3 regions of the Shewanella sp. 4_MG-2023 genome follow, and region 1 is predicted to be linked to each of the others. Evidence: predicted binding sites of a transcription regulator. Region 1 holds the regulator's gene; each other region holds the start of a gene.

What was found. The regulator MetJ, encoded in region 1, represses methionine synthesis genes. The targets are predictions, from matches to a motif close to TAGACGTCTAGACGTCTA.
Region 2: the regulator MetJ is predicted to act here: its motif matches at 3,731-3,748, upstream of metK (methionine adenosyltransferase).
Region 3: the regulator MetJ is predicted to act here: its motif matches at 6,482-6,499, upstream of msrA (peptide-methionine (S)-S-oxide reductase MsrA).

The regions. Positions count from the first base shown of each region.
Region 1 is NZ_JAUORL010000023.1:60,302-70,349, reverse strand. It holds gene Q4546_RS13495 (LysR family transcriptional regulator) at 13-918, shown strand; gene Q4546_RS13490 (conjugal transfer protein TraF) at 1,041-2,231, shown strand; gene Q4546_RS13485 (sulfite exporter TauE/SafE family protein) at 2,293-3,033, opposite strand; gene metJ (met regulon transcriptional regulator MetJ) at 3,184-3,498, opposite strand; gene metB (cystathionine gamma-synthase) at 3,706-4,866, shown strand; gene Q4546_RS13470 (bifunctional aspartate kinase/homoserine dehydrogenase II) at 4,929-7,322, shown strand; gene Q4546_RS13465 (c-type cytochrome) at 7,661-8,344, shown strand; gene Q4546_RS13460 (c-type cytochrome) at 8,354-9,397, shown strand; gene Q4546_RS13455 (cysteine-rich CWC family protein) at 9,510-9,767, shown strand.
Region 2 is NZ_JAUORL010000009.1:101,102-111,149, forward strand. It holds gene Q4546_RS07120 (GNAT family N-acetyltransferase) at 1-405, shown strand, start outside; gene Q4546_RS07125 (hypothetical protein) at 456-821, shown strand; gene Q4546_RS07130 (GNAT family N-acetyltransferase) at 869-1,459, opposite strand; gene Q4546_RS07135 (flavin reductase family protein) at 1,776-2,378, shown strand; gene metK (methionine adenosyltransferase) at 2,537-3,688, opposite strand; gene Q4546_RS07145 (winged helix-turn-helix domain-containing protein) at 4,471-6,555, shown strand; gene Q4546_RS07150 (S8 family serine peptidase) at 6,762-10,048, shown strand, end outside.
Region 3 is NZ_JAUORL010000019.1:69,312-79,359, forward strand. It holds gene Q4546_RS12040 (riboflavin synthase subunit alpha) at 1-240, shown strand, start outside; gene Q4546_RS12045 (CPXCG motif-containing cysteine-rich protein) at 307-507, opposite strand; gene thrS (threonine--tRNA ligase) at 894-2,822, shown strand; gene infC (translation initiation factor IF-3) at 2,826-3,368, shown strand; gene rpmI (50S ribosomal protein L35) at 3,458-3,652, shown strand; gene rplT (50S ribosomal protein L20) at 3,671-4,030, shown strand; gene Q4546_RS12070 (GNAT family N-acetyltransferase) at 4,130-4,699, shown strand; gene trxB (thioredoxin-disulfide reductase) at 4,880-5,833, opposite strand; gene msrA (peptide-methionine (S)-S-oxide reductase MsrA) at 5,990-6,469, opposite strand; gene astE (succinylglutamate desuccinylase) at 6,643-7,674, shown strand; gene Q4546_RS12090 (thiamine pyrophosphate-dependent dehydrogenase E1 component subunit alpha) at 7,824-9,002, shown strand; gene Q4546_RS12095 (alpha-ketoacid dehydrogenase subunit beta) at 9,005-9,982, shown strand; gene Q4546_RS12100 (dihydrolipoyllysine-residue acetyltransferase) at 9,992-10,048, shown strand, end outside.

The DNA of each region.
Region 1 (10,048 bases):
ATAGACATTATTATGAACTTAGACATAAATTTGATTGATATCAGAGCCTTTGTGGTGATTGCTGAGCAAGGTAACTTTACTCAAGCTGCACAGGTCTTAGGCTGCTCACGTTCGCATTTATCAAAGCAATTATTAAGTTTAGAAAAATTTCTTGGTGTTAGCCTAATTATTAGAACCACCAGAACCCAAAGACTGACAGAGCAAGGTCAGCAATTGCTGTTGCAATGCCAGCAAGCGTTAGCGCAAATCGATCAGGTGGTGGCAATGACATTAGACAGCGCTGAAACATTACAGGGCAATATTCACATTAATTGCGTTGGCGGGGTGATTGGTGAAGATATTTTAGTGGCGTTGGTGAATGATTTTATTAAACAGTATCCTGAAATTACCATCGATCTTGATTTTAGTAGCCAGCGGGTTGATTTAATCGAGGGCCATTTTGATATTGTATTTCGCATGGGCGAACTGGCAGATTCAAGCTTGGTGGCCAGAAAGCTGATGGATATCGAAAACCGCACTTTAGTCGCCCCTGAATACTTAGCGAAATATGGTCAACCGCAGCATCCAAGCGAGCTTAATAATCACCTGTGTATTACTGGCTCGATCAGCCATTGGCGCTTTGGCCATAGGCAAGATGCTCAAGCTGTAGACGTTGCCATTAAGGGCGGTTTTAAGTGTAAAAATGGCCGCGCTATGAAAGCCAGCGCCTTAGCAGGAAATGGCATTGTGCGATTACCTTATTTATATTGCGCTAATGAAATTGCAGCGGGTCAATTAGTGAATGTGTTTAATGATTGGCATATTCCCGACACGCCTTTTTATATGCTTTACCATAAAGATAAATTCCAACCAGAAAGGCTGAAAAAATTTATTCAATTCACCATGGAAAATTTTAAGCGCTATCTACCTGATTCATAAAATAACATTTAAAAAACGGCTGATTAAATTCATCTATGCCGTAAAAGTCTAACGGGATTGAAGCCTATTTTTAATTTTTTCGACTATCTTTATTAGATAATTAAAAATGAAAATGGTGAATGATGAGATCCTTAGCGCTGCTATTGTTTTTACTGCTGTTTGCGATAAATACGCAAGCGGGTCAGCTTTATTTTGAAGCTCGCAGTGATAGCATGGGCGGTACAGGTGTAGCCTCATCAAGCCGTATCGGCGCAAGTTTTATTAATCCCGCTTTACTGGCTATTTACGCCCCAAAAACCAATGAGTTCTCCTTACTGTTACCGGTTGTGGCTGCTGAAGTGGATGATAGCGACAATATGCTTGATAAGTTTGACTCACTACAAGACAGTTTTGATGACTTAGAAACGGCCATAAACGGCAATGATACTGATGATATTGCTAGTTTTCGTGATGATTTAGTTATTAATTTAAATGCCCTCAACGGCACTAACGCCTCGGTATCAGCCGCAATTGGCGCAGCATTAGTATTGCCAACTCAAACCGTGCCAATGGCGCTATTTTCCAAAAGTCACCTTGACGCTATGGGCGTTGCTGATATTGCTCAAGGTGATATTGATATGCTGACTAATCTCGATCCCGCCAACCCTCCTGCAGATCTCACTGACTTAGACTCTCAAGGCATTGTATTAGCCGCCGGAGTCACAGATTTTGGGGTGGCGTTAAGCTTTCCACTATCTATAGTTAACATGCCTGTAAAAGTTGGGATTTCACCTAAGTTTCAACGCATTGATACCTATCATTACAGTGCCAGTGCCAATAACTTTGATGTCGATGATTTTGATGATGATAAATATCGAAATGATGACAGCTTATTTAACCTTGATCTTGGGGTGGCTATTGAGCCAACAGAAAGCTTAACCTTAGGGCTGTCTGCTCGTAATTTATTCAGTAAAAAAATAACCACAGTTGAAGCTCAAGGACGGACATTTGAATACCAAATTGAGCCGTTAGTCACAGTGGGAGCTGCTTATGATTGGTCCAGAGTCACCTTAACCACGGATATTGATCTGGTGGAGCAAAGCCGTTTTAGCGAGTTTGATGCGGTGCAGTATTGGCGAGTGGGCGGTGAAGTTAAAGCCACTGACTGGCTGTTTTTACGCATGGGCTACCGCCATGACTTAAAAGATAATAGCGTAGATATTTACTCTTTCGGCACCGGCTTTGCCATCGGCCAAGCCTTTAAGCTGGATATGAGCGGCAGCTATGGTGATGATGCCATTGGCGCTGTGCTGCAAACTTCTTATCACTTTTAAGCGTTATCATTTTTAGCTGTCATCATTGTTGCATTTATATCTGCCACAAAAAGATGATCGACTAGCCTGCTGATAATTCAATTAACGACTTAAGGGTTAGCAATAATGCACTTAAGCTACATAACACCATAGTGGCGATGCGAGTCTTATTTTTATCAACCTTATTGGTTAGCTTTCCTGCGGCAATATTTCCGAGTATGACAGATGGCAATAGCATCAATGACAACCACAGATGCTTTGCTTCCACTAAGCCTGCAAGCATTAAAATAATCAGTGCGATCATTGAGCTGAAAACAAAAAAGATCGATAGCGCGGCTCTAAACTGCGGCGCATCTTTACCGGCTAATAAAATCGCTAATGGTGGCCCACCAATGGCGGCAATATTTCCAAATACCCCCGACAAGACACCTGCAATAAATAGCGAAAGCCGATTTACTGGCGCTGTGATCTTAAAAATACTCAGCAACACCGCTGCGCCGACAATAAAGGCAATGGCTAACCCCAGTACTGCTTGGGGGGCAAACAGTAATAAACCTGCGCCCATAAAGCCACCAGGTATTCGCCCCAGCAGCGCATATTGCAGCCCATTAAACTCCAGTTGAGTACGTTCACGCAATAAGGTCAATAAGGCGATGGAAAAACCCATCATAATCACAGGGGCTGGGACTAATTGTGAGTCGATGATATAGAGAAGTGGACTGGCAACAACCGCAAGCCCAAAACCGATAAGGCCTTGGGTTAATGCGCCTAGAAAAATGATAACCGATGCAAGCATCAAGGTCTGCGGATCGATAAATTCCATTGTCGACTCTTTAGGCGCAATACTGCAACTCACTCTCAGCTTGAGAGCTCGATGCGTTAAATGACGAGCAGTGTTTGATTAATTGAGCAGGCTTATGCTTTAGCGCAAGTACTTTAGCGCAAGTACTTCAGCGCTAGTCGCTAGCTTGACTTAATCAAGATCTTCCCACTCAATTCCCATGGCATCCATCAAAGCTTTTGCTTCAGATGGGATGCTATCAGGCCCTTCTTTTGATAAGTCACCGTCATTTGGCAGTGGTTGTCCAGTGTAGGCATGCAAAAATGCTTCACACAGTAGTTCACTATTGGTTGCATGACGTAAGTTATTAACCTGGCGGCGGGTACGTTCATCAGTCAATACTTTTAAAACTTTTAAAGGTATGGATACCGTGATTTTTTTAACTTGTTCATTTTTTTTGCCATGTTCGGCATATGGGCTGATATAGTCGCCATTCCATTCAGTCATTAACTCACCTTTATACGATAGATTCGTGGCAGATTTTAACCGCTAAATAATAACAGTCAAATTATTGCGGTTATTCTATAACGAATGGAAATAGATTTCTTTATGTTTAGACGTCTAAACGGCTGATTTGTATTGACGATGTGACTTAGCTTAGGTACATTTAGCCATCTAGACATCTCTTTAGTGTGTATTCTTTAGGAGTTTACAATGAGCAAACATCGCGCAGCTACGCTAGCAGTACGCCAAGGTATCGAGTCAGATACCCAATACGGCGCTGTAGTCCCGCCGATTTATCTATCAACAAACTATTCTTTTGATGGCCATAAAAACCCTAGAGAGTTTGATTATAGTCGTTCAGGAAACCCGACGCGCTGCGTGTTAGGTGAAGCCATTGCCAAACTTGAACATGGCGCTACTGGGGTGGTTACTTGTACCGGTATGGCTGCGATTACCTTGGTCACTAGTTTATTAGGCCCCGATGATTTACTGATTGTGCCTCACGATTGTTATGGCGGTAGTTACCGTTTGTTCACAAATCTTGCCAACAAAGGCCAATTTAAATTACTGGTGATTGATCAAACAGATGAGCAAGCACTCAGTGATGCGATTGCTCAGAAACCTAAAATGGTGTGGTTAGAAACGCCGTCAAACCCATTATTACGTGTTGTTGATATCAAAGCTATTGCTGAGCAAAGCCATAAAGTCGATGCCTTAGTTGTGGTTGATAACACCTTTTTATCGCCAATTTTGCAACAGCCATTAGAGCTAGGCGCTGATATCGTCATGCATTCCACCACCAAATATATCAATGGTCATAGTGACGTTGTAGGTGGCGCTGTGGTGGCAAAAGACCCTGAACTGGGTGAGTTACTACACTGGTGGTCAAACACCTTAGGGCTAACAGGCTCGGCTTTTGATAGTTACCTAACCTTACGTGGCATTCGTACTTTAGCTGTACGTATTCGCGAGCATCAAAAAAATGCTGAGCAAGTTATTGACGTACTTCAGGCCAGCAATCTTGTCGAAAAAGTGTATTATCCAGGCTTAAAAGACCACCCAGGTCACGATATTGCAGCTAAGCAACAACAAGGCTTCGGCGCTATGTTAAGTTTCGAACTTAAAGGTGGTGAAGCAGAAGTGGTCGCCTTTTTAAATGCACTGTCTATTTTCAGTGTTGCTGAAAGCTTAGGCGGAGTGGAAAGCTTAGTTGCCGTACCTGCAACCATGACCCATAGAGCAATGGCGCCTGCAGCACGGTATGAAGCTGGCATTAAAGATACTTTACTGCGACTATCTGTCGGGATTGAAGATGCTGAAGACTTGGTTGCCGATATTGAAGTAGGCTTAGCTGCTGTCGCTGCGCTTTAAGTTAATCTCCCTTGGCTATATTCATGTAGTCAGGCTGGTATATGTTGTTTAAGGAGTGAAAAATGGCCCGCAGTCATTTACATAAATTTGGTGGTTCAAGTCTTGCTGATGCAGATTGCTATCGCCGCGTTGCCCATATTTTACTGACTCATGGCAACAGTGATGATTTAGTCGTTGTTTCAGCTGCGGGTAAAAGTACTAACTTTTTATATAAATTACTCTCCTTAAGAGAAAACGGTGACTTGTGGCAAGAAGAGCTACAAGTACTGGTGAGCTATCAGCAAAACCTGATTGAGCAACTTCTCTCAAACGAACAAGCGCGCGATTTACGTGAGCGCCTATCAACCGATAAATCGCAATTAGTCAGTTTATTGTCCCTTGAAGAGCGCAATGAATTTCAGCTCAATCATGTATTAAGCTTTGGTGAGCGTTGGTCAGCACGATTAATGGCAGCCTTATTAAGAGAGTCTGGCGTTGCTGCCGCGAATATTGATGCCTGCTCACTGCTGGTGGCTGATGAAGGGCCTGTGCCGAATATTCGTCTTGATGAGTCCCGCGAAAAAGTCCAAAAGCTGCTGGATGCTAATCCAAATACACGCTTAGTGATCACCGGCTTTATCTGCGCCAACAGTAAAGGGGATACATTATTACTTGGCCGCAATGGCTCAGATTACAGCGCCACCTTAATTGCCAGCTTAGCGGACATTGAACGAGTGACTATTTGGACCGATGTTGAAGGGGTATTTAACGCTGATCCGAATAAAATTAATGATGCCAAATTACTTGAAAGCATGTCACTTGCTGAAGCCGATCGTTTAGCTAAACTCGGCTCGCCAGTACTGCACAGCCGAACTTTACAGCCCTTATTTGATACTAATGTTAGTCTCGCGGTGCGCTCAAGTTACGCATCACATACTGACTTTACCCTTATTGCGCCCCAAAGTTCGTCAGCTAGCGCTCCAGTGGTTACCAGTTTAAATGAAGTGGTGCTGTTTCGCTTTAAGCAGCAAGCGCTAATTCAAACCACACTCAAATTACTTGAGCAAGCCGGTATTGCGCCGCTAGCATATTGGTGCTCTGCCCATCATAAAGTTGAACTGGCATTCACTGCTGAAAACCAAAAGCAGGTACAAGCGTTACTGGAGCTACATAGTCATGAGCTATTAATTAGCGATATCCATGCTCATACTGATTTAGGTTTAGTCGCTTTGGTTAGTGCTGATGCAGAGCACTACCGCCGCAGCTTTGCCCGATTATTAAGTCGCGATGCCAAACCCCTGTATCAAGATGGTTTGAGTTTAGTGACCTTAGTGCCTAAATCTCAGGTTAATTTACTCACCCAAAAAGTACACCGACGCTGCGCAGGCCCGCGATTGCGTATTGGGGTATTATTGCTTGGGGTCGGTAATATTGGTGAAGCCTGGATTGATTTATTTCAGCGCTCATCCACCATGCTTAACCGTGAACTAGAAGCCAATGTGCAACTTGTGGGTTTAGTGAGTTCAAAAGAGGCGCTCATTTGCCAGCAAGGAATAGATGCCAATAACTGGCAAGATGACTTTGATACCACAGCAACAACATGGGACTACCCTAGTTTATTTGAGCAGCTTGAGCTGCTCGACTGCGATGAGCTGGTGGCCTTGGATATCAGTGCTAGCGCCAGCTTAACCTTACAATACCCAGAGTTTTTCGCTCGAGGGATTCATATGGTGAGCGCCAATAAACTTGCAGGCTCAGGGCCGTTACCTTTTTACCGTGAGCTTAAGCAGCAGCTAAGTAACCGGCGTTTATTTTGGCGTTACAATGCCAGTTGCGGCGCTGGCTTACCAGTACAGCATGCCCTAAACGATTTACGCAATAGTGGCGACAATATCGAAGCTGTTGGCGGTATTTTTTCAGGTACTTTATGTTGGCTGTTTGAGCATTACGATGGGCAAAAATCTTTTTCTGAACTCGTGGTTGAAGCCCGCGGATTAGGCATTACAGAGCCAGATCCTCGAGATGATTTATCTGGCCGAGATATGCAGCGAAAGTTACTTATTCTGGCCCGTGAAATTGGCTTTGAGATTGAGCTTGATGCCATTGAATTAAATTCATTAGTGCCAGCTGAATTAGCCGACTTGTCGTTAGATGACTTTTTAGCGCGCATTGGCGAGTTAGATGAGTTTATGTTGCAGCAATATAGTGCAGCCTTTGAGCAAAATAAAGTCTTAAGGTATGTGGCATCTTTAGATAAAGTCGATGGCAAAATGCATGCTGAAGTAGGCATTCAATGGGTCGACTCGAACCATCCCTATGCCAGTTTAACCCCTGGAGATAATGTGTTTGTCATCCGCAGCACTTTTTATCAGGGCAATCCGTTAATTATTCGCGGCCCAGGTGCTGGCCGAGAAGTTACCGCAGCAGCTGTGCAGTCTGACTTAGTACAAATCTGTAAGGATTTACTGCAGGAGTGATCCTTAAGCGCGAGTTAAACGACGATTAACTTGGTTGAAAGATTAACTTTAAAGGCCTATTCCCTAACGGAATAGGCCTTTTTTATTGTCATAAAATAGCGCTAAAAGCATAAGCTCAGAGTTAACTTCACTCCCAGTCGATTTGCTGATGATTAATCGACAACGACCTTTTCATTATCAGTCTTTAGCCTGCAAATGTTCGCTGTCTGTTCTTTGGTAAGCGTATTTGGGTTACTTTTTCTTTGGTGGAGAGTATTCAATTAAGTCACATAAAGTGGATCTGATGGACTACATTTATTATTCCAGTAGCTAAACATCATCCAAGGAGAGGGCGGTATATGAAATTCCTTTTACAAGTCATCACGATAATAGCAATAGGGGCAAGTCGTAACTTGGCTATTGCCGATATTCCTGCTCAATCTCCCAAAGAGTTATTGCAAACCGTACCCACACAGGCGCAAGTTTGTTTAACTTGCCATGGTGTTAATGGTGAGGGTTTAGGTGTTATAGGGCCTAGGTTGGCGGGTTTATCCAGTGAGTATATCGCCTCGCAGCTGGTTAATTTTCAAATGGGTAATCGACAAAGTCCCACAATGTCGGCGATGGCTGCGACAGTACAAGGTGATGCTATCCAAGTCGTTGCTGATTTCTTTGCCGCTAAAACAGTAGCTGAGATCCCATTGCAATACCGCGGTGACAAGGTTGTGATAACTGATACGGCGGAAAAATTGGCTTATCAGGGAGATTGGGGTCGCGATATACCTGCCTGTACTAGCTGTCATGGACCTTCAGGCATTGGCGCAGCCAACTTCCCTCGACTTGCAGGCCAAGAACCTAGCTATTTAAAAAACCAACTATTGGCTTGGCAAAATGGTACTAGAAAAGGTGATGTCGATAATATGATGGCTAATATTGCCGCTAAGCTGACTGCTGATGAAATTGACGCATTGTCAGCGTACTTTTCAGCTTTAAAACCTCTGGCTCAAAATGCTGCTGCTCAACAGCCTTTGGCACAAAAATAAGGACATACCATGAAACTGTTTAATTATTTAGTCGCAGGTGTGTTTATCAGTTCAGTTAGCGCTGCAGAATTACCCGATAGGCAAGCTCAGATCCCCGCTATAGCAAAAGATCCCGCAGCGCAGTATCTGCAACCTAGCGATTTATCAGCTATTCCAGAGGGTGAGTTTGGCGACAAAGTACGTTTGGGCTATCAGATATTTGTTAATACTCAGCAATTAAGAGATAAATATGTCGGCAATGAGCTTAATTGCGTTAATTGTCATATGAACGCAGGTAATAAAGCCAATGCTTCACCGCTATGGGCTGCCTATATGGCTTATCCCGCTTATCGAAAGAAAAATGACAAAGTGAATAGCTACCAGGAACGGATTCAAGGTTGCTTTACTTATTCAATGAATGGTACAGCCCCCGCATCAGGCAGTAAGGAACTTGTGGCTATCTCAGCTTATTCTTATTGGCTAGCCATGAGCGGTTTACTGAATCAATTTAATCTCGATAGCAAAGTAGCAGAGTTGAGTGATGTCGAACTGGTAAAAGGTGGCAATAGAGAAGAGTTCCCAATTCCAGCTGCAGTGAAAGCTAAATGGGATCAAAAAGCATTAAGCTCACTTGCTGGCCGAGGTTTTCCCAAGTTAGAAGCGCCAGAACAAGCTTATTCAACTGAGCGAGGCGAAATAGTTTATCAAACCCATTGTCAGGCTTGTCATGGCGTTGATGGTCAAGGCATTAAAATGGCTAATGTGAGCGCTTTACCGCCATTATGGGGGCCGCAAAGCTACAACTGGGGCGCAGGGATGCATAGAGTGAACACTGCAGCTAATTTTATCTATGAGAATATGCCGCTGGGTAAAAGTATTCAGCTAACAGTGCAGCAGGCTTGGGATGTGGCAGCTTTTGTTAATGCCCATGAAAGGCCGCAAGATCCGCGTTTTAAAGGAGACCTGCCACAAACCCAAAAAAGTCATCATCAACATGATGGCTTTTATGGCAAGCAGCAGCTTGGTAATGTTTTAGGCGCCGAAGCTTATCCAAATTTTCCTGTTAATAAGTAGGACTTTAACCAGTTTCAAGCTTATGCTTTTAAGCTACAATCGTTAAGGCATAGCCTTATCTCATAAAGCATTTTATGGAAATTAAACCAGTTAACGAAACAAAGTGAACCAGATGAAAGATGTAGAAATATACTCACCAAACCAAGCAAATGAACCATTAGTATCTGAGGCACAAGACGCGATTTTTGAGCCATTAGCGTGCCCCGTTTGCCAGCAGGTTAATCAATGCGCGGTTAGTGCGGGTAAACCGATTGAAGACTGCTGGTGTTTAAGCGCTTCAGCTAAAGCTGTGATCAGTGACAAGCTGCGCACAGAGTTAAAGGGCAAAGCCTGCGTCTGTCAAAGCTGCTATCAAAAACTGTCCCAGTGAAGGCCTTAATGACTGCTTATTCAGGGTGTTTAGGCTAGGTTGTAATGGTTCAATAAGATTTAAGCGCTAATTTAGTTAGCGCTTTTTTTATAATTAAATTAATTTAATTGGCTGATAAAAAACTGTTATTTGCTGATTTGTTCGGTTTGAATCGTACCGATGTTTCCAATTTAGTGCCAATGAAGGTAATCTGAAATTCACGCACTGATGTATTAGTAGTGTGAACGCAGTAACCGTAAAAATAACGTTTAGTGATAACGATTAATAATAACTATAAATAT
Region 2 (10,048 bases), on a different contig from region 1:
AGCTTAATTAATCAAGGCTGGATAATGCTGGCTTGCTGCGATAGCAAGATTATTGGTTATGTTATTGCTGGCCCTTGGTCCCTATTTAAATCTTGGTCTATCTATCAAGCGATATTAAAGCGCTTACCCAGTATCGAAATGGGTTATAGCCGTTTATCTGAGAGTAACAGTTGCCAATATGGTCCTATTTGGATCCATAGTAATCATCGCGGCCAAGGTATTTTTGAACAACTGGTTAGTCAGTTAGCAAGGCATGTAGGCAAAAAGCTACCTTATATGGTCACCTTCATTGCTGAAGATAATGCATTATCTTTTGCCGCACATACCCGTAAGGCATCGATGGAAGTGGTCGATTATTTTGGCTTTCAGCAGCGTGATTATTATTTACTGGTGTTAGCTAATTAGTATCGTACTCTCATCGAAAAAGACATCAAGATGAGGTTTAAGAGGTCACTATGGAACAAAATACAACTCAGCTGTTTAATGAGTTATTTGCATCTTATTTGTCGTTAAGACTATCAGCATTCGAGAATTTAAAAATTGTAGTGGGTGTGCTTGCGGCTAATGATTTGGATTGTGAAGCATTTGAGCTTAATAAGCAGCCGACAACCAGCGGGAATGCTCAGTCAATATATGCAGTAAAATGGCAAGACCAATGGATTTTATGCGGGCGTTCAAATGGTTATCAAGAGCAAATTGTGCTGAGTACTGACAATCACCTACTTGATACTGACAATGGTCGAGTGATGAATGTACCAGTTTTATCATTACAGCAGATTTCCTTTATGTGTGTCGAAACTGCGCATTTTGATCACTGTTAACGAAACGATTATTAACGCGAAGTTTTTAACAAGCGGTTGCTTTTAAACTATTTTCTAGAAGAAAGTTGAGTCTGCAGCTGCATTAGCACCAATGGTTTTTGTGGTGAATGATGTTTTAGATAAAGTTGTTGAATATCATTTGTCGCCAGTTTTACCTCATTGAAGCCATGCTCTTGATAAAGTTGGGTTAAATGGGGTAAGGAAAATACAAAACATTGCTCGCATTTTAGTTTTTCAGCAATGAATGCTAGCAATGTATGGGCAAGTCCACCGCCTCTATACTCACTAGCAACGACAAGGCCGGTTACCAACTGATATTGGCCAATGGGCTTTATTCTTACTACCGCAATAATACTATTGTCAGGATTATTGCGACTCTTTCCTTTAGCAATAGCGGCACTAGAAACTGTATTAACAGGTTCATTCATTTCTTTATCAATATTCGACTGCTGTAACTGAGTATCTTGAGCCATGATCACCGCTATATCTTCTTTCATTGTTGGCTTTGAATAAGGCATCTGTTGTTTGTAAAACTGTTTCAGCATTGACCAGCACTTTTGTTGCCCGGCTGTCATCGCTGGTGCTATTGACGTTTTGAATTGAGTGACATCATCAAATAACCATTGGGTTTTACGCATTAAATTTTTACCTATTGAGTATGTAGAGCGATAAAGTTCTGAAAGGTGAAAGCTCATTCTTTTGTTATTGGATGGCACAATTTTAATGTTTAATTGATGGCTTAGATAGAAAAGACTCGCTTCATTACTCCCTTGTTAGAATTGAGCAATTGTCATTCTGAACAGCGGTTTGATATCTTGCAAAGGAGTTTCATCTTTAACCGATCAAAATGTGTTGGGTTAACATATTTTTAAAACCTATACAGCGTACATACCTGACATAGTACTGTTAAAGTTGAATGTGATTTACCCTATTAAGAATATTTGCGAGAGCCTAATGTTATTGTCGCCACAACAGTTAAGTAAGCAACAAATATATAAGTTATTGATTGGTGGAGTAACGCCTAGACCCATCGCATGGGTTTCCACTATTTCTGTTGATGGGGTGGCCAATTTAGCACCTTTTTCGTTTTTTACTGTGGCCAGCGCTAACCCGCCAGTGCTGTGTTTCAACCCTATGGGCATGGATGATGGTCAGGAAAAGGATACGTTAACTAATATTCGCCAACAGGGTGAATTTGTCATCAATACAGTGAGCTATCCTGATTTAGCGGTGATGAATGAAACTTGCCATCATATTCCTGCGGATATAGATGAATTTGAGTATGCCAACATTGAAAAAGCCCCAGCATCTATAGTTAAGCCGAGTCTCGTTAAGCAAGCGCTAATTAGCTTTGAGTGCCAGCTTAATCAGATTATTGATTTGGGCAATGAACCGTTATCAGGCCATTTAATATTAGGTAATGTCGTCGCTATTCATGTTAAAGATGACATCATTGAGGATTTTAGAATCGATAGTGACAAATTAGATGCCATAGGAAGAATGGCCGGCAGTGATTACTGCTTAATCAGAGAGAAGGTTAAGCTTACTCGTAAGTAGTGACCGTTTATGTGCTCTGCAGAACGATAGCGAAATAAAACTATAGCGAAATAAAACTATAGCGAAATAGTCCAAGTTGAATCAATCAGCTAATTATAGATATAAAAAAACCGTCAATTGACGGTTTTTTTAGTTTTACATACTGTAATGAGGGCTAATTATAGACCGGCATCAGCACGTAAGATTTCAGCTTTATCAGTCGCTTCCCATGGGAATTCGTTACGGCCGAAGTGACCATAAGCAGCAGTTTGTTGGTAAATTGGACGAGCCAAATCCAACATCGCTGTTAGGCCGTAAGGGCGCAGTTCGAAGTGTTGACGAACTAACTTAATTAATACGTCTTCTGATACTTTACCGGTACCAAATGTTTCGATGCTAATTGAGGTAGGCTCTGCTACACCGATTGCATAAGAAACTTGGATTTCACAACGATCTGCAAGACCTGCAGCGACGATGTTCTTCGCTACATAACGTGCAGCGTATGCAGCACTACGGTCAACTTTTGATGGGTCTTTACCTGAGAAAGCACCACCACCATGACGCGCCATGCCGCCATAGGTATCAACGATGATTTTACGACCGGTTAAACCACAGTCACCTACAGGGCCACCAATAACAAAACGGCCAGTTGGGTTGATGAAGTACTTAGTATCTTTGTTTAACCACTGTGATGGTAAAACTGGCTTAATGATGGTTTCCATTACGCCTTCGATTAAGTCTTCCTGACTAACATCTTCACGATGTTGAGTTGATAGAACGATTGCATCGATACCAACAATTTTACCTTCATCATAAGCAAAGGTAACTTGGCTTTTTGCATCTGGGCGAAGCCAAGGTAAGGTGCCATCTTTACGTACTTCAGATTGACGTTTCACAAGTTTGTGAGCGTAAGTAATAGGAGCAGGCATTAATACGTCAGTTTCGTTGCTGGCATAACCAAACATTAAACCTTGGTCACCAGCGCCTTGTTCTGCAGGATCACTGCGGTCAACACCTTGGTTGATATCAGGAGACTGCTTACCAATGGCATTTAAAATGGCGCAAGAATCAGCATCAAAACCCATATCAGAATGAGTGTAACCAATTTCACGCACTGTTTTACGCGTGATTTCTTCGATATCAACCCATGCAGAAGTTGTGACTTCACCACCGACTAATACCATGCCTGTTTTTACGTAAGTTTCACAAGCAACACGCGCTTTAGGGTCTTGCTCTAAAATTGCGTCTAATACTGCATCAGAAATCTGATCAGCGATTTTATCTGGATGACCTTCTGAGACCGACTCAGAGGTGAACAAGTGGTTTGCCATAATGGGAAATCTCGTCTTTTTGAATTTGAACGTGTAGAGGTATCTACATCTAGACGTCTATTTTAGTCGAATTTAAAAATGATAACACCCCCCAATACGATAATAAGTCAAAAATTGTGCAATGCCGCAAATAATTAAATTCAACCTAAAAGCTTGTTTAGGAATTAGTTGTGCTTATCTTTATGATTGTATTAGTTTAATGTGTTTTTTGTGGTGATATTTTTTAAGGCTGTATGCTAAATTAAACAATTTATTTAGCCAGTGGATTTGGGCTTATCAATAGAGGCCCCCTTATTGACTTACTAGAAATATGGTCATTAAGCCTTATGTAAACCAGCAAGATTCCACTTTATTGTACCTATACAGAGTTTGATAAGCCTTAAGAGAGGCTAAGCTCTGAAAAAATACTGTGGTTAACCTCGTGTCTTTATTGAATAAAATCAGACAAGTAAGTTGTATTTTAAATAATGCTGCTGTGCCTTTAGCATTTATCACTAAAAAAAGCGCCAATATCAACACAAATCGCTTGTTAAATAAATGTAAACCTAATTGTTAGCTGGTACGCTATTTTGTATACTACCAAGCTATAACTCATAATATTTATTTATATAAAGTGAATGTTTATATTTCGATACAAGTTGTAACACTGGTTAATTCTTTTATTAACAGTGGCTTAATTAATTTTGTGTCAAACAACTTGTGCGTAGAATGGTTTTTATTTGATTTATATTTATGATGACTAGTGAAAATAATAATAATAACAAATTACTAGGTGAGACTTGATGGCATTACTTCAGTATCAAATAGGGCCGTGTACGTTAGATTGCAGCATAATGACCTTAAGCTGTGGTGATAAGACAATTAAGTTGTCGGCTAAAGTGTTTGAGTTGCTGAAACTGTTTATTGATAGTCCAGATCATATTGTTTCTCGCCAAACAGCAATTGATACCATCTGGGATGGTAACCAAGCTGTTGGTGAAAAAGGTTTCACTAATTCAGTATGGCTAATACGAAAATCCTTTAAAGATTTACATATTGAAGCTGATTTACTGCTGACATTACCAAAACTTGGTTACCAATTAGTGTTACCGATTTCATTAATTTCTTCAGCTAATGAGGAGACGAGTCTTTCAGATATCACTCACAAAAAGGCAGGCCGTAAACATACCGTGTTGGCAGTTTTTGTGCTCGCATTTGTGATACTACTCAGTTATTCCGCTTATCAATTTATCAAATCTTTTACAGAGCCTGAAGCCGCAGCCGCTTTGGCGTCACCAATAAAAAGTAAAGTGACCAATTTTGAAGGGGTTGAAGAGCATATTGCCGTGTCCAATGATGGCAAATACCTTGCGATGCAATGGCGTAATGGTCAGCAACCGGGCAAAATTTATATTAAAGAGCTTAATAACAATGACTCGCCACTGAAATTAATTTCGTTTGTCGATAGTGAAGAAGCTTCTCCCGCTTGGTCGCCGTCCGATCAAAAACTGGCTTACGTGCGAGTTTTAGCTAGTGGTGTTTGCCAAGTAAGAGTAAGGCATTTACAGCAAAATACCGATGATCTTGTGACTGAGGGCTGCTTTTATTTGCCATTTAAACGAGTACTGAGCTGGTCAAAAAATGATGAAGATACACTTATTTTTGCGAAGCAATTAACTGATAGAGTGGCTTTGTTTTCATATTCGATGTCGACAAAGCAAAGTACACAATTAACCAAGCCCGGTAAAAACGAGGTAGACTTTTCGCCTCATCAATTGACCAATAATGATGAAATTGCGTTTATCAGAGAAAAAAGTTCATCACTTCAAATGAGCCTGCTATTAAAACGTGGTGAAAGTGATGTTGTTGATTTAATAGCGAATAGTGTCAGTATTATTGACTATGACTTTAGTTATCAAAATGACAGCTTTTATGTGAATCATATTGAAGGATCAAATTTAGTGATTTCTAAAATTGATCTGTTAGGTAATGTTCAGCATACCATTCCATTTACTGGCTTAATCAGTAGCGTCACTTATTCCGATGTGACCGAGACGCTATTTATTAGCGAGCACATTTCAAAAGAGTATATTGCACAACTGAGCTATCAAAACCAAAAAGTACTGCGAAAAATCTCCTCATCTTCACGAGACATGTATGCCCGTTATTCAAAAAAGACTGGTGATATTTTATTTTTGTCAAATCGTTCAAAATTGTGGTCCACCTGGAAAAATAACCAAGTCACTAGTAAAAACCTGACTAAAAGCATGGGGAATGCAGGGGTCGTGGGGGTATCGCCTACCAGTGAGATGTTTGCCGTCACCATCAACCGTAATGATAAACAAACCTTATATTTAGGTAATATTCAGTCGGAACTATTTGAAAGAGTTGATATTGGCGATCTTGCAGCCGAAAACATCAGTTGGTCTAAAGATGGCAGGGCTATCTATTTTAAAGGCACTGAAAATGAGAGTAGTGGCATTTATCGTTATTCACTTGATGATAAATTACAGCCAATTAAGTTTGGCCAAGGGAATTATGCTGTTGAAGGTGAGTCCCCAGATATACTGTATATGTCGAAGTTTAATTTAAATGGTATTTGGCGTTTTGATGCCAATACTAATGAAGTTAGCCAGATTACCGATCGTTTAGCTAAATATGATTTTGGCTCATTTTACTATGAAGATGGCTTTGTATATTTCGTCGAACGCACAGTAAAACAAGACCTGATCCAACGAATCAATGCTGCTGGCGAGATACAAACTGTGATGTCATTTCCAGCGAATACAGTGCGCAAGTTTTTTGGTTTATCAAGCGCTGATGAACAGTCTTTATTGTTAACATTAAAGGTTGCTAACGAGGCCGATGTTGTTGGTTATCGCCTCTAACTAGTGTTGTTAGTATTATGTTTTTCGTAGTTAAGTGTCTGTATTTAAATGAAAAAGATAATTAAAAGATATAAGCTAGACAAGCGCAGATATAAATATGAGTATTAAATGAATCTGAGGTTGTTGTGACAATGTTCCTTGCACGTTATTAATTGGTTAGAGCCTGAAAAAGGCCGAATAACAAAAAATAACGTGAAGGAATGGAAATGAAATTTAATAAATGCACGCTCGCATTATGCGTCTCAACCGCCATTCTGTCGGGTGCTCTACATGCGAATGCTCAGACCGAATCAGTATCAGCATATGGTAGCGCTCAGCAGCAAGAACGCGCGACCTATACTCTATATTTAACAAATGCCGCAGCTATCGAGCGCCAAGGTGATAAACGCGATTACACGCAACGCCTTGCTGAAGTTAGCAAATTACAAGATCAAGTATTCAACCAAATTAAAGCCATTGATCCGCAGGCAATATTAACAGCGCGTTCAGGGTTAGTTGCGAATATAATCAATGTTGAACTGCAAAGCGGCTCAGTTGCTCAAGTTAAGGCGCTTGATGCAGTGCAACGTATTTTCAGTGCCAGCAATACTAGCAGCGTTAAGCAAACTGAAGCGACTCAGTCTGTTCAGCAAAATGCTACGGTAATGGCCGATGAAGAAGTTGCCTTACTGACTCCATATACTGGCAATGAATCGGCTGGTGCTGGTGTTAGCGTTGCAATCATTTCTACCGGTATTGATTACACTTTACCAATATTTGGTGGTTCAGGTGTTTATGGCGAAAATAATGACCCTGAAACGCCTCCACCGGCTGGCAGTTATTTAGAAGCCTTAGAAAATGGCGCTATTGAATATAGCGGCTTCCCTACAGCGGTAGTTGCAGGTGGTTGGGATTTTTCAAGCGAAAACTACGGTAATGACGCTAACCCAATCGATCAAAATCTTAGCTATGTGGATTGGAGTGGTTGGGAATATCCAACAGGTATGGGCACAGAGCTTGCGAGTATCGTGCATCAACTTGCACCTGGTGCATCACTTCATGCTTATAAAGTCTATAACGTATCGGGCGCAAGTTGGGACCCTACTTATATTTCGGCGTCAGGACCTTCATTAGATAAACTTGTTCAAGCCTTTGAGCATGCTCTTGACCCTAACCAAGATGGTGATATTAGTGACCGTATCGATATTGCATTACTAGAGGCTTCTGGCGCGGGTGCATTCTTTGATATCGATGGTAATGCCTCGGTAAGCTTACTGCAATTGATGATTGAACGTGTATCAGCTCAAGGTATGACTGTCGTCACTCATGCTGGAGATTTAGCTGAGTATTCACTTTATGGTGACGCTGAAGCTAAACACCGTAACTGGATTTCTGCAGAAGGTAGTGCGACTTCGGCAATTACTGTTGGTGCAGTAAACTATGCTGACGATGGTGAAACACTTGTTGTACCTGAATGGGCTGCAATGGGCCCAGTGCGTGGCTCACAAACGTTAAAGCCTGAAATTGTCACTTTCACTGACAATCAGCCAGTGGTGCATATTTCCAATGCAGATGAAACTGCAGCTAAGTACGGTATGCGCTCTGGCTCTATGGCAGGTGCTGCAAGAATTGCTGCCGCTGCAGCTGTGATTAAAAGTCAGTTCCCAGGTTTTGGTCCTGCTGAAATTAAAGCTGTTTTAGCTAACACTGCTAATATCGATAGTATTTTAGAAAGTGATGAAATTACCCCTGCTGAAATCTATTCTATCGGTCATGGTGTTGAAGATTTAGATGCTGCAATCAGCTCGCCTTTAGTGGCTTGGGAAAGCGCTTCAAATCAACCTTACGTTCAATTTGGTATGCATGAAATTGCAGATACTAAAACAGTTCATAAGAATATCACTGTTCGCAATGTCTCAGATACCGCTCAGACCTACAGCTTATCGTTTAAAATGGTCGGTGATAAAGCTGCCCATGAAGCATTAACACTTAACTTGCCTGAATCAGTGAATATCCCTGCTAATTCAAGTGTGGTTATACCTGTCTCTATGATAGTTGATGCTAATAAACTGCCACAATGGCCGTTGATGAGCACTGCGGATCATACTGACGCTAACTTAAAAGCAACTGAGCTAAATGGTTACATTAGCTTAATGTCTGAAGGAAAGCCTGAGCTTAACCTTGGTTGGATGGTAAAAGCGCGTCACAGCACCTCGATTACTAAACGCCCAAACGCAACCGAATTTCCATCTTATTTAGGTTGGAACCCAGACACTTTCCAAACAGAATGGAATCACTTAGCTTGGGGTCGTGAATTATACCCTGATGATGAGTTTGGTAATGGCAGTTATCAAGGTTATGTGGCTTCATTCATTAATGATTCTAAGACTGAAACAACCTTTCAAGCTTATCCGTTAATTTTACAAAACCGTACCGTTAGACCTGATTTAGAAAATGTTAAAGGTCATAAAATCAAAGCTGTTGGTGGCGCTATTTTTGATGATGCCATGTGTACGGTTTCAGGTAAGAAGCTAAATATTGCCGTAAGCTTATTCGACCGCGCAGATGTGGCACTGGCTAACTTTCAAGAGCGTGGCCCACAGCTATTTGCTTATGACCTATTTTTTGAATCGGTTGTTTTAGAAAATGGTTGGAATGAGAGTTTTTCAGATGGCTACATTTGGGATGAAGCGCAGCAAGTAAACCAGCCACGTATTGCGTTAAATGCCAAAGGTCAACCAGCGACATATGTAATTGATTACAGCGTTGCTTATGACTACACCAACCCAAATGGTCGTATGAAAGAATCTACCCTACCAACGTATTTTACCAATAATGGCAAAAATATCGTTTCTCAGGTTTGTCTTGAAGACCTATATCACCACGAGCTTGATAGCGTAGAAGATTTTGACCAAAACTTTGGTTTCCATATTCAAACCGACCGCCACACAGGTAAAGAACAATACGAACCAATTGCACAATTTAACCCGATTAAAGGTGGTAATTATGCAGTTGAAGAGTCTTGTTACTTTGATTGGTTTACCGGCATGGATGTGTGTACCGATGTAGCAAATGACCGCTCTGTTCATGTTGGTTTTGCGGCAATGGGTCAAGATGCTGAAGTTGGCGAGCTAGCGTTTTCACCAACCTATACTGCTCAACCAGGTGAAGAGGTTTATATCGCTTCAGTGGGCGCATCTGATTTAGGTGGTATCGGCCAGATCCCTGCACCGAAAGATTTCATGGTTGTTAGTGTAAACGATGACTTTATGCAAATTGGCTATAACGCAATGGTAGATGATGATGGTTCTATTGTTGCAAAAGCACAGGCTAACCAAGTCTTTAGCGTTGCAGAAGGCGCTGAAATGAATACTGTTTTAGGAAAGATTGAGCTGGATACTCAGGGCTTCTTTACTTACGGTTCAACAGACTTTGAGCCGCTTGAATTGCATATCGTTAATTCAGTTACAGGTACGCCTTTTGCGATTGACCAAGAAACTCATGAGTTATACGT
Region 3 (10,048 bases), on a different contig from region 1:
GCTAAATGGATGGATTATATCTTCTATAAAGGTTTTATAGGCGTCAATGGATGCAGTTTAACGGTAGGAGAGATTGATCAAGACCAGTTCAAGTTACATTTGATCCCAGAAACGCTCAAATTAACTAATTTGAGTGACTGCAAACTGGGTGACAAAATCAATATCGAAATCGATAGTCAAACTCAAGTTATAGTCGATACAGTAGAAAGAATTTTAGCTAAAAAATCATTGCTAAAATAGCCTACAAAGGCTTAGATTGATGACACATTCTAAGCCTATTAAAGCAGGTTTTTACATGTTCAACTGTTAATAGAACTGTTCATCATCAGAATCTATAAATAATTGAATGGTTCTATTTGAATCGTTTACTTGCAATCGCATATGGATTGGATTGCAGCACACTCGACAATCATCATAATACTCTTGATCTCCACAACTAGTATCAATATGAACATGTTGATTATGGCCGCAATGTGGACAACTTATTACTCGGCTGACTAAATTCATAACTTCCCCCAGTATTTAACATTAAAGCATTTGCAAAACTAAAAAACCTTTAACCGTTTAGCAGCAAGCAGGATTGAGCTTGGAATTAAGTATAGTAAACATTAGTAAAACTCGCGTAATGCCAAAGTTGTCAGTTGAGGTAGCAGCTGCATTGGCTATTAAAAGTTAATCGAGTCATCCAAGAAGTGTAAAAAGCTGTTGTGATGGTGTTTTATTCAATTTTTCGACTGAGTTAGCTTGCTTGCAAAAGGCCTTTTCACATACAATGCGTATTCATGCCACTTATGACTCAGACTCCTGTAATGTCTGATGTTCGGTGGCATTTCTTTTATATATTAATTACCAAGTGGCCCTACGTGTGGGTCACCACTGGATAAGGAAATGAAATGCCTATTATTACTTTGCCTGATGGCAGCAAACGTGAGTTTGCCGATTCTGTTTCTACTTTAGATGTCGCTGCCGACATCGGTCCTGGTTTAGCTAAAGCGTGTATTGCTGGTCGTGTGAACGGTGAACTCGTTGATGCTTGTGATTTAATTACCACAGATTCAGAACTTTCAATCATTACGGCTAAAAATGAAGAGGGTGTTGAAATCCTTCGCCATTCTTGTGCGCACTTATTAGGTCATGCTATTAAGCAAATGTGGCCTGAAACTAAAATGGCAATCGGTCCAGTTATTGATAATGGCTTTTACTACGATATCGATTTAGATCACAAGCTTACTCAAGAAGATATCGATGCGTTAGAAAAACGTATGCAAGCATTAGCTAAAACAAATTATAGCGTTGTTAAGAAAGTGGTTTCTTGGCAAGAAGCCCGTGATACGTTCGAAGCTCGTGGTGAAGAATACAAAATTGCAATCTTAGATGAAAATATCAGCAAAGATGCAACCCCAGCGCTTTACCATCACGAAGAATATATTGATATGTGTCGTGGACCTCATGTACCTAACATGAAGTTCTGTCAAAACTTTAAGTTAATGAGTGTTGCTGGTGCATACTGGCGCGGTAACTCTGACAATAAAATGCTACAACGTGTTTACGGTACTGCTTGGGCAGACAAAAAAGCTCTTAAAGTACATTTAAACCGTCTTGAAGAAGCGGCTAAACGTGACCACCGTAAAATTGGTAAACAGTTAGACCTTTATCATATGCAAGAAGAAGCGCCAGGAATGGTGTTTTGGCACAATGATGGTTGGAGCTTATATTTAGAGCTTGAGAAGTTTATTCGTCAAAAACTAGGGCAATACACTTACCAAGAAGTTAAAGGTCCATTAATGATGGATCGTAACTTGTGGGAACGCTCTGGCCATTGGGACAAATACGCTGATGCGATGTTCACAACGAACAGTGAAAACCGTGAATATGCGATTAAGCCTATGAACTGTCCGGGACACGTACAGATCTTTAACCAAGGGTTGAAGTCTTACCGTGATTTGCCATTAAAAATGGCTGAGTTTGGTTGTTGTCATCGTAACGAACCATCAGGTTCTTTACATGGCCTAATGCGCGTTCGTGGCTTTACTCAAGATGACGCACACGTATTCTGTACCGATGACCAAGTTCAAGAACAAGTCAGTGAATGTATTCAAATGGTGTATGACACATACGGTACGTTTGGATTTGAAAATATCGTCGTTAAATTATCAACTCGTCCAGAAAAACGTATTGGTGATGACGATATGTGGGATCGTGCTGAAGAAGCATTAAAGAAAGCACTTAAGGCTAATGATATCGAATTTGATATTTTACCTGGTGAAGGTGCGTTCTATGGCCCAAAAATCGAATTTACTTTGCATGATTGCTTAGATCGTGCGTGGCAATGTGGTACAGTGCAACTTGATTATGCGTTACCTTCACGTTTAGGTGCTACCTATGTTGCTGAAGATAACACTCGTCAAACACCGGTTATGATTCACAGAGCTATTTTAGGCTCACTTGAGCGCTTCCTCGGTATTCTAATTGAAGAGTATGCAGGTAAATTCCCGACATGGCTTGCACCAGTGCAAGTAATTGTTATGAACATTACTGATAAACAGTCTGATTATGTAGATGAAATTGTTAAAACTTTCAAAGAAAGTGGCATTCGAGCATCTAAAGACTTGAGGAATGAGAAAATAGGCTTTAAAATACGTGAACATACGTTAAAGCGTGTACCTTATTTATTGGTCGTTGGTGATCAAGAGATAGAAAATAAGGAAGTTGCGGTACGAACACGTGACGGTATCGATTTAGGCAAGATTAAAATCAATGATTTTATTGCCAAGATACAAAAACAAATTTCGAGCCGTAGTCTAATTTTGTTGGAGGAATAGGTCATAAAGATCAAGAGAGCAGCAGGGCGACAGCCAGCCCCTAATCGTATTAACGAAGAAATCACTGGCGTACCAGAAGTTCGTCTATCGGATATCGAAGGCGAATCTGTTGGAATCGTAAGTATTTCACAGGCTCAAGAATTAGCTGATGAAGCAGGTGTAGACCTGGTTGAAATTAGTCCTAACGCTGAGCCTCCGGTCTGTCGCATTATGGACTACGGTAAGTTCCTTTTTGATAAAGCGAAAGCTCAAAAAGAACAAAAGAAGAAGCAGAAACAGGTCCAGCTGAAGGAAATTAAATTCCGTCCTGGCACTGATGAAAACGACTATCAGGTAAAACTACGCAACCTGATTCGTTTTCTAGAAGATGGGGACAAAGCGAAAATTACGCTGCGTTTCCGTGGTCGCGAAATGGCACACCAAAGCTTAGGTATGGATCTTTTGAACCGTATCAAAGCAGATTTGGAAACATATGCTGTTGTTGAATCTTTCCCGAAAATGGAAGGTCGACAAGCAGTTATGGTCCTAGCACCTAAAAAGAAATAGTAGGGCAACCAATTAAAAAGTAGCAAAATCCTTTTTGAGGGTTTTGCTCGCCTTACGTTTTATTAATGTCCCAATGCGGAGTTTTAGCAATGCCTAAAATGAAAACAGATAAGGGTGTCCAAAAACGCTTCAGAAAAACCGCTAATGGTTTCAAGCGCAAACAGGCACACTTACGTCATATTTTGACAAAGAAGAGCACTAAGCGTAAACGTCACTTACGTGCTAAATGTTTAGTAGCTAAGTCTGATGTGCCAGCAATTGCACGTCAACTACCATACGCTTAATTAAAGGAGATATGAACAATGCCTAGAGTTAAGCGTGGTGTAACCGCTCGTGCTCGTCACAAGAAAGTACTTAAATTAGCCAAAGGTTATTACGGAGCTCGCTCTCGTACTTTCCGTGTTGCTGTTCAAGCAGTAACTAAAGCTGGTCAATATGCTTACCGTGACCGTCGTCAAAAGAAACGTCAATTCCGTCAACTTTGGATTGCACGTATCAATGCGGCATCTCGTCAAAATGGTCTTTCTTATAGCCGTTTCATTAACGGTCTTAAAAAAGCTTCGATCGAAATCGATCGTAAAATTTTGGCTGACATCGCTGTATTCGACAAAGTTGTTTTCACAATTTTAGTTGAAAAAGCAAAAGAAGCTTTAGCTAAGTAATTAGTTATTATTCTTTAAAAAAGGAACCTTAGGGTTCCTTTTTTTATATCTAAAATTTAGAATCTTGCCATTGTGTTTGACTTATTGGAAGTAGGTGTTATGAAAACCCAGTTAGCAACAGACAGATTATCAATTGCTATTATGACGCTTGATGATGCCGATTTACTTTACGCTCTAGACCAAAATCCCGATGTGATGAAATATATAAACGGCGGAAAACCTACCTCAAAATCTGATATAGAACATATTTCTATACCACGTTTGGCAAGTTATTTAACGCCATCCAAAGGGTGGGGCTTTTGGAAGGTGTTTGAAAAGCGAGAACTAGATACTGTTGATCGTCGTGATAACTTTGTTGGTTGGATATTGATTAGGCCCATGGGCTTTTTCAGTGAGACCCCTGAATTTAATAATCTTGAAATTGGTTGGCGATTCAAACAATCAGCTTGGGGGAAAGGTTATGCGACAGAAAGCGCCAAAGCAGTGATTAAATTATTGGTAGAGGAACAACCAATTATTGAACGTTTTACAGCAATAGCGGATAAGGATAATTTAGGTTCAATTAAAATTATGAAGAAAATAGGAATGGAATTTATCTGTCAGCAGTTTCATTCAGATGTTAATGGCAAAACTGAAGTTGTAATATACAGTTTGAAAGTTAACCATTAAAAAAATGAGTAATGTGCAGTAATAGTGTTAAACAAAAACTGGTCAACTGTATAAACAACAGCCTTCACCTGTGTTATTCACATCGATAAAATACAAACAATAAAAAAGCCATCACAATAATGGATGGCTTGTCGCTACTAGCTCACTATGTGTAAACTAGTAGATTACAAAGTGACGATTCTACTTTTGTGCGTCTAAGTAACGCTCGGCATCTAACGCAGCCATACAACCTGATCCTGCTGAAGTAATAGCTTGACGATAATGTTGATCCATTACGTCACCACAAGCATAAATGCCTTCAACACTTGTCTGAGTTGCGTTACCTTGAAGGCCACTGTTGACGGTAATGTAACCGTAGTTCATATCAAGTTGACCGTCAAAAATACCGGTGTTTGGGCTATGACCAATCGCAATGAAAACGCCAGCAACCTCTAAATCTGAAATTGACTCATCTTTAGTGCTTTTCATTTTAAGACCGGTAACACCCATGTTGTCACCGACGACTTCATCAAGAGTTTGATCTAAGTGTAGGATGATATTGCCATTAGCAACTTTATCCATCAGACGGTTGATCAGGATCTTTTCTGATCGGAAAGAATCACGACGGTGGATTAAATGCACCTCAGAAGCAATATTACTTAAATAAAGCGCTTCTTCAACAGCAGTGTTACCACCACCAACTACAGCCACTTTTTGGTTACGATAAAAGAAACCATCACAGGTAGCACAGGCTGATACACCACGGCCCATAAATGCTTCTTCAGATGGAAGGCCTAAATATTTGGCAGATGCACCAGTTGCAATGATTAATGCGTCACAAGTAAACTCACCATTGTCTCCTTTTAATCGGTAAGGGCGCTGGCTAAAATCAACTTCATTAATATGATCAAAGATAATTTCAGTATCAAACTTTTCAGCATGTTCTTGCATTCTTGCCATTAATGCTGGACCGGTTAAGCCATTAGCATCGCCTGGCCAGTTTTCAACTTCAGTAGTCGTAGTCAGTTGACCACCTTGTTGCATCCCAGTGATCATGACAGGCTTCAAATTTGCACGTGCTGCGTAAACTGCAGCAGTATAACCAGCAGGGCCAGAACCTAAAATTAACAGGTTAATATGACGAGCTTGACTCATTTTTTTATTTCTCCATTACATGCTTTAAGCAATTTGCATGGATTGTAGGGAATTTACAGGGTGGGGTAAAGTAGCGATTGCTCCAAGATATAGATTGAGGCAATCGATACCGTACACAAAAGACACCAAGGACTTATCGCATTAGACTTTTACATGCTAATAACTAATATGACAACTTGGTAAGCCATTCTTTTCTAGATAGTTTTGGTGGTATTCTTCCGCCGGATGAAAGGTTTGAACCGGTACAATTTCAGTTACAATTTGTCGTAATCCCCATTTACCACTTTGAATTAGCAACAATTTAGATTGCTCTGCTAATAATTTTTGTTCTTGGCTGTGGAAAAAAATAGTGCTTCGATATTGGCTGCCAATATCACCACCTTGCATATTTAGAGTGGTTGGATTGTGGTTTTGCCAAAAAACGATCAACAACTCTTTATAGCTAACGATATGTTCGTCAAACTCAACCTGTACCACTTCTGCATGGCCCGTTACGCCCGCTTTCACTTGCTCGTAGGTCTGAAATTTGTCATTTCCCCCCATATAACCGCATTGTGCTGCAACTACACCATTTATTTGTTTAAAAAAATATTCAACGCCCCAAAAACAGCCTGCACCAAAAGTTGCTATAGTCATATGATACCCGTAAAGAAGTCTAGATGGCTAAAAGTATATTTATTCTAATAAATAATGCAAGCAAAGATTTACACTCTGTTAAATGTTACTTAACGTTAGCTTCCCCTAAATGTGATAGAATCCGACTACCGTTTGAAACCATTCAATATTTAAAGCCGCATCAAGGAGTCAGCGTGTTTCAACAATTAATGGATGACAAAGATTTTTTAGCATTTACGTTAACTAACATTAATAACAAGGTGCCAGAACAGCGCTTTGAATTGTCAAATAAAACAACAGTTACGATTTTAGATAACGGGATTATTTGTTTTAATCCAGCTCAAGGGTCGACTAAAGACATTGTTTTATCTTGTGCCATACATGGTAACGAAACAGCACCTATTGAAATCTGTAACGAACTCATAAATAATTTATTAAAAGAAACAATCGTTACAAAACAAAGAGTCCTGTTTATAATTGGCAATCCAGATTCCATACTCAGCCAAACACGCTTTGTAGAAGAGAATATGAATCGTTTGTTCAGTGGGGCACATTCTTCCGGTTTAGGTTTATCAAATAAAGAAAGAGTTAGAGCAAAAAAATTAGAGGAATATGTAGCTAATTTTTATCTTCAAAATAATAGCTCACAACGAATACATTACGACTTACACACCGCGATAAAGCCGTCTAAACATGAGAAATTTGCGATTTATCCTTACAGGCCTGGACGTAGCTTTAGTGCTGATCAAATTATGTTTTTAGCGGGTTGTGATGTTGACACCATTTTATTCCATCATGAACCTACCACTACTTTTAGCTATTATTCATCAGAACAATTCAAAGCCGATGCATTTACAGTCGAACTGGGTAAAGTGATGCCTTTTGGCGAGAATGATATGTTAAAATTTGCCAATACTAAAAAGATGCTTTTGCAGTTGATAACTCAACAACAAGTTGAACTAGCTCCTTTTGATAAAGACAAACTTCACTTATATAAAGTGTCTCGTTCCATTAACAAGCAGTTTGATGATTTCAAATTCACCTTTGATAAGACAACGGTAAATTTTTCTGGGTTCAAGCAAAATCATGTATTAGCAACGGAAGGTGACACTGAGATTAAGGTCATTTATCCATACGAAGCTATCGTTTTTCCTAATGAAAATGTACCTGTGGGCCAACGTACAGTATTATGTTTAGTGCCAGCACCTAATGAAGACATTCAATAAGTTGTAAAGCTAAATATACATTTTATATGACAGGATATTCACTAAGTGGAATGAACATTAGTTGATAGAAAGTTTACGTTAACGTAATGTTCGTTCGCATATAATAAATTACGCTTTATTTTTAAGGCTACAAATAACAAGAGCACAATATGAGCAACGCAACACTGACTAATGAAACAGTGCATCGTGTCAGCTTCTTAGACAAAGCTTCATTGCACATTCCTATTTTAAAAATTCTACAAGCTGATGGCACAACTTACGAAAATGCCGTCATGCCCGTTATTGATAAAGCCTTGGCTGAACGTATACATGATACTTGTGTTTTTACCCGAGTATTAGATGAACGTATGTTAAGTGCTCAAAGGCAAGGTCGTATTAGTTTTTATATGACTTGTACTGGCGAAGAAGCCTCTATCATTGGCAGTACTGCTGCACTTGATGACGGTGATGTCATATTGGCGCAATACCGAGAGCATGCATCACTTAGATATCGTGGTTTTACCACTGAACAATTTATGAATCAAATGTTCAGTAATGAAAAAGATTTAGGTAAAGGCAGACAGATGCCAATTCATTACGGTAGTAAAGAATTAAATTACCAGACAATTTCATCACCACTAGCGACTCAAATACCACAAGCTACCGGTGTTGCACATGCTTTTAAATTACAAGGCAAACGTAACGTTGCTATTTGTTATTTTGGCGAAGGTGCAGCATCAGAAGGTGACTTTCACGCAGGCCTAAATATGGCTGCAGTTTTAAAGTCACCAACGATCTTTTTCTGTCGTAACAATGGTTACGCGATTTCAACGCCAACTGAAGAGCAATTTGCAGGTAATGGCATTGCCAGTCGTGGTGTTGGTTATGGTATGCACACTATTCGTGTTGATGGTAACGATATGCTTGCGGTACTCGCAGCAACTCAACAAGCTCGAGCTCATGCGTTAGAACATAATGCGCCAGTACTCATCGAAGCGATGACGTACCGTTTAGGTGCACATTCATCTTCAGATGACCCATCGGGTTATCGTTCAAAAGAAGAAGAAGCTAAGTGGGAGCAACATGATCCTGTTAAGCGCTTTAAACTTTGGATGATCAATAAAGATTGGTTAAACGAAAAAGATGATGCTGCAGCTTATGAACAATACCGAGAAGAAGTACTTAATGCCGTTAAAGTGGCAGAAAAAGTGGCTTTACCGCATATCGACTTGTTAATCACAGATGTATTAGATAAACCAACACCTGCTTTAGAGAAACAATTAGCTGATTTAAAACAACATATTAAAAAATATCCTAAGTCGTATCCTAAAAGTGCAGGGAGAATTTAATCGTGGCTGAAATGAACATGTTACACGCCATTAATGATGCGTTATCAATTGCGATGACCGCGGATGAAAGAATGGTGGTATTTGGTGAAGATGTTGGACACTTTGGTGGTGTTTTTCGAGCGACATCTGGACTACAAGAAAAATTCGGCCGTGATCGTTGTTTCAATACACCGTTAACCGAGCAGGGTATTGCTGGCTTTGCTAATGGCTTAGCCTCAAATGGCATGACTGCTGTGGCAGAGATCCAATTCGCTGATTATATCTTCCCTGCATTTGACCAAATCGTTAATGAATCAGCAAAATTCAGATATCGCAGTGGTAATCAATTTGATGTTGGCGGACTGACTTTTAGAACCCCTTATGGTGGCGGTATTGCAGGCGGCCATTATCACTCGCAATCTCCAGAAGCGTACTTTACCCAAACGCCTGGTTTAAAAGTTGTCATTCCACGTAACCCAGAGCAAGCAAAAGGGCTGTTACTTGCTTCTATACGTGACCCTAATCCAATTATTTTCTTTGAGCCTAAGCGTCTTTATCGTGCTTCAGTTGGCGAAGTGCCCGCTGGCGATTATGAAATCGAGCTAGGTAAAGCAGAAGTGGTTAAATCAGGAACTGATATCACATTACTAGGTTGGGGCGCGCAAATGGAGATCCTTGAAAAAGCAGCGCTTATGGCTGAAAAAGAGGGTATTTCATCTGAAATTATCGATTTGCGCACTCTGGCACCATGGGACATAGAAACCGTTGCTGCTTCAGTTAAGAAAACGGGTCGGTTATTAATAAACCATGAAGCGCCGTTAACAGGTGGCTTTGCTGGTGAAATTGCAGCAACAATTCAGCAGGAATGTTTCTTAAGCCTTGAATCACCCATTAGCCGAGTATGTGGTTTAGATACACCATACCCGCTTATTCTTGAAAAAGAATACATGCCAGATGAGCTTAAAACATTCGAAGCCATTAAAGCATCAGTTAATTTCTAGGAGCAAGATATGATTAAAGATTTTATTTTGCCGGATATTGGTGAAGGTGTTGTTGAATGTGAGCTT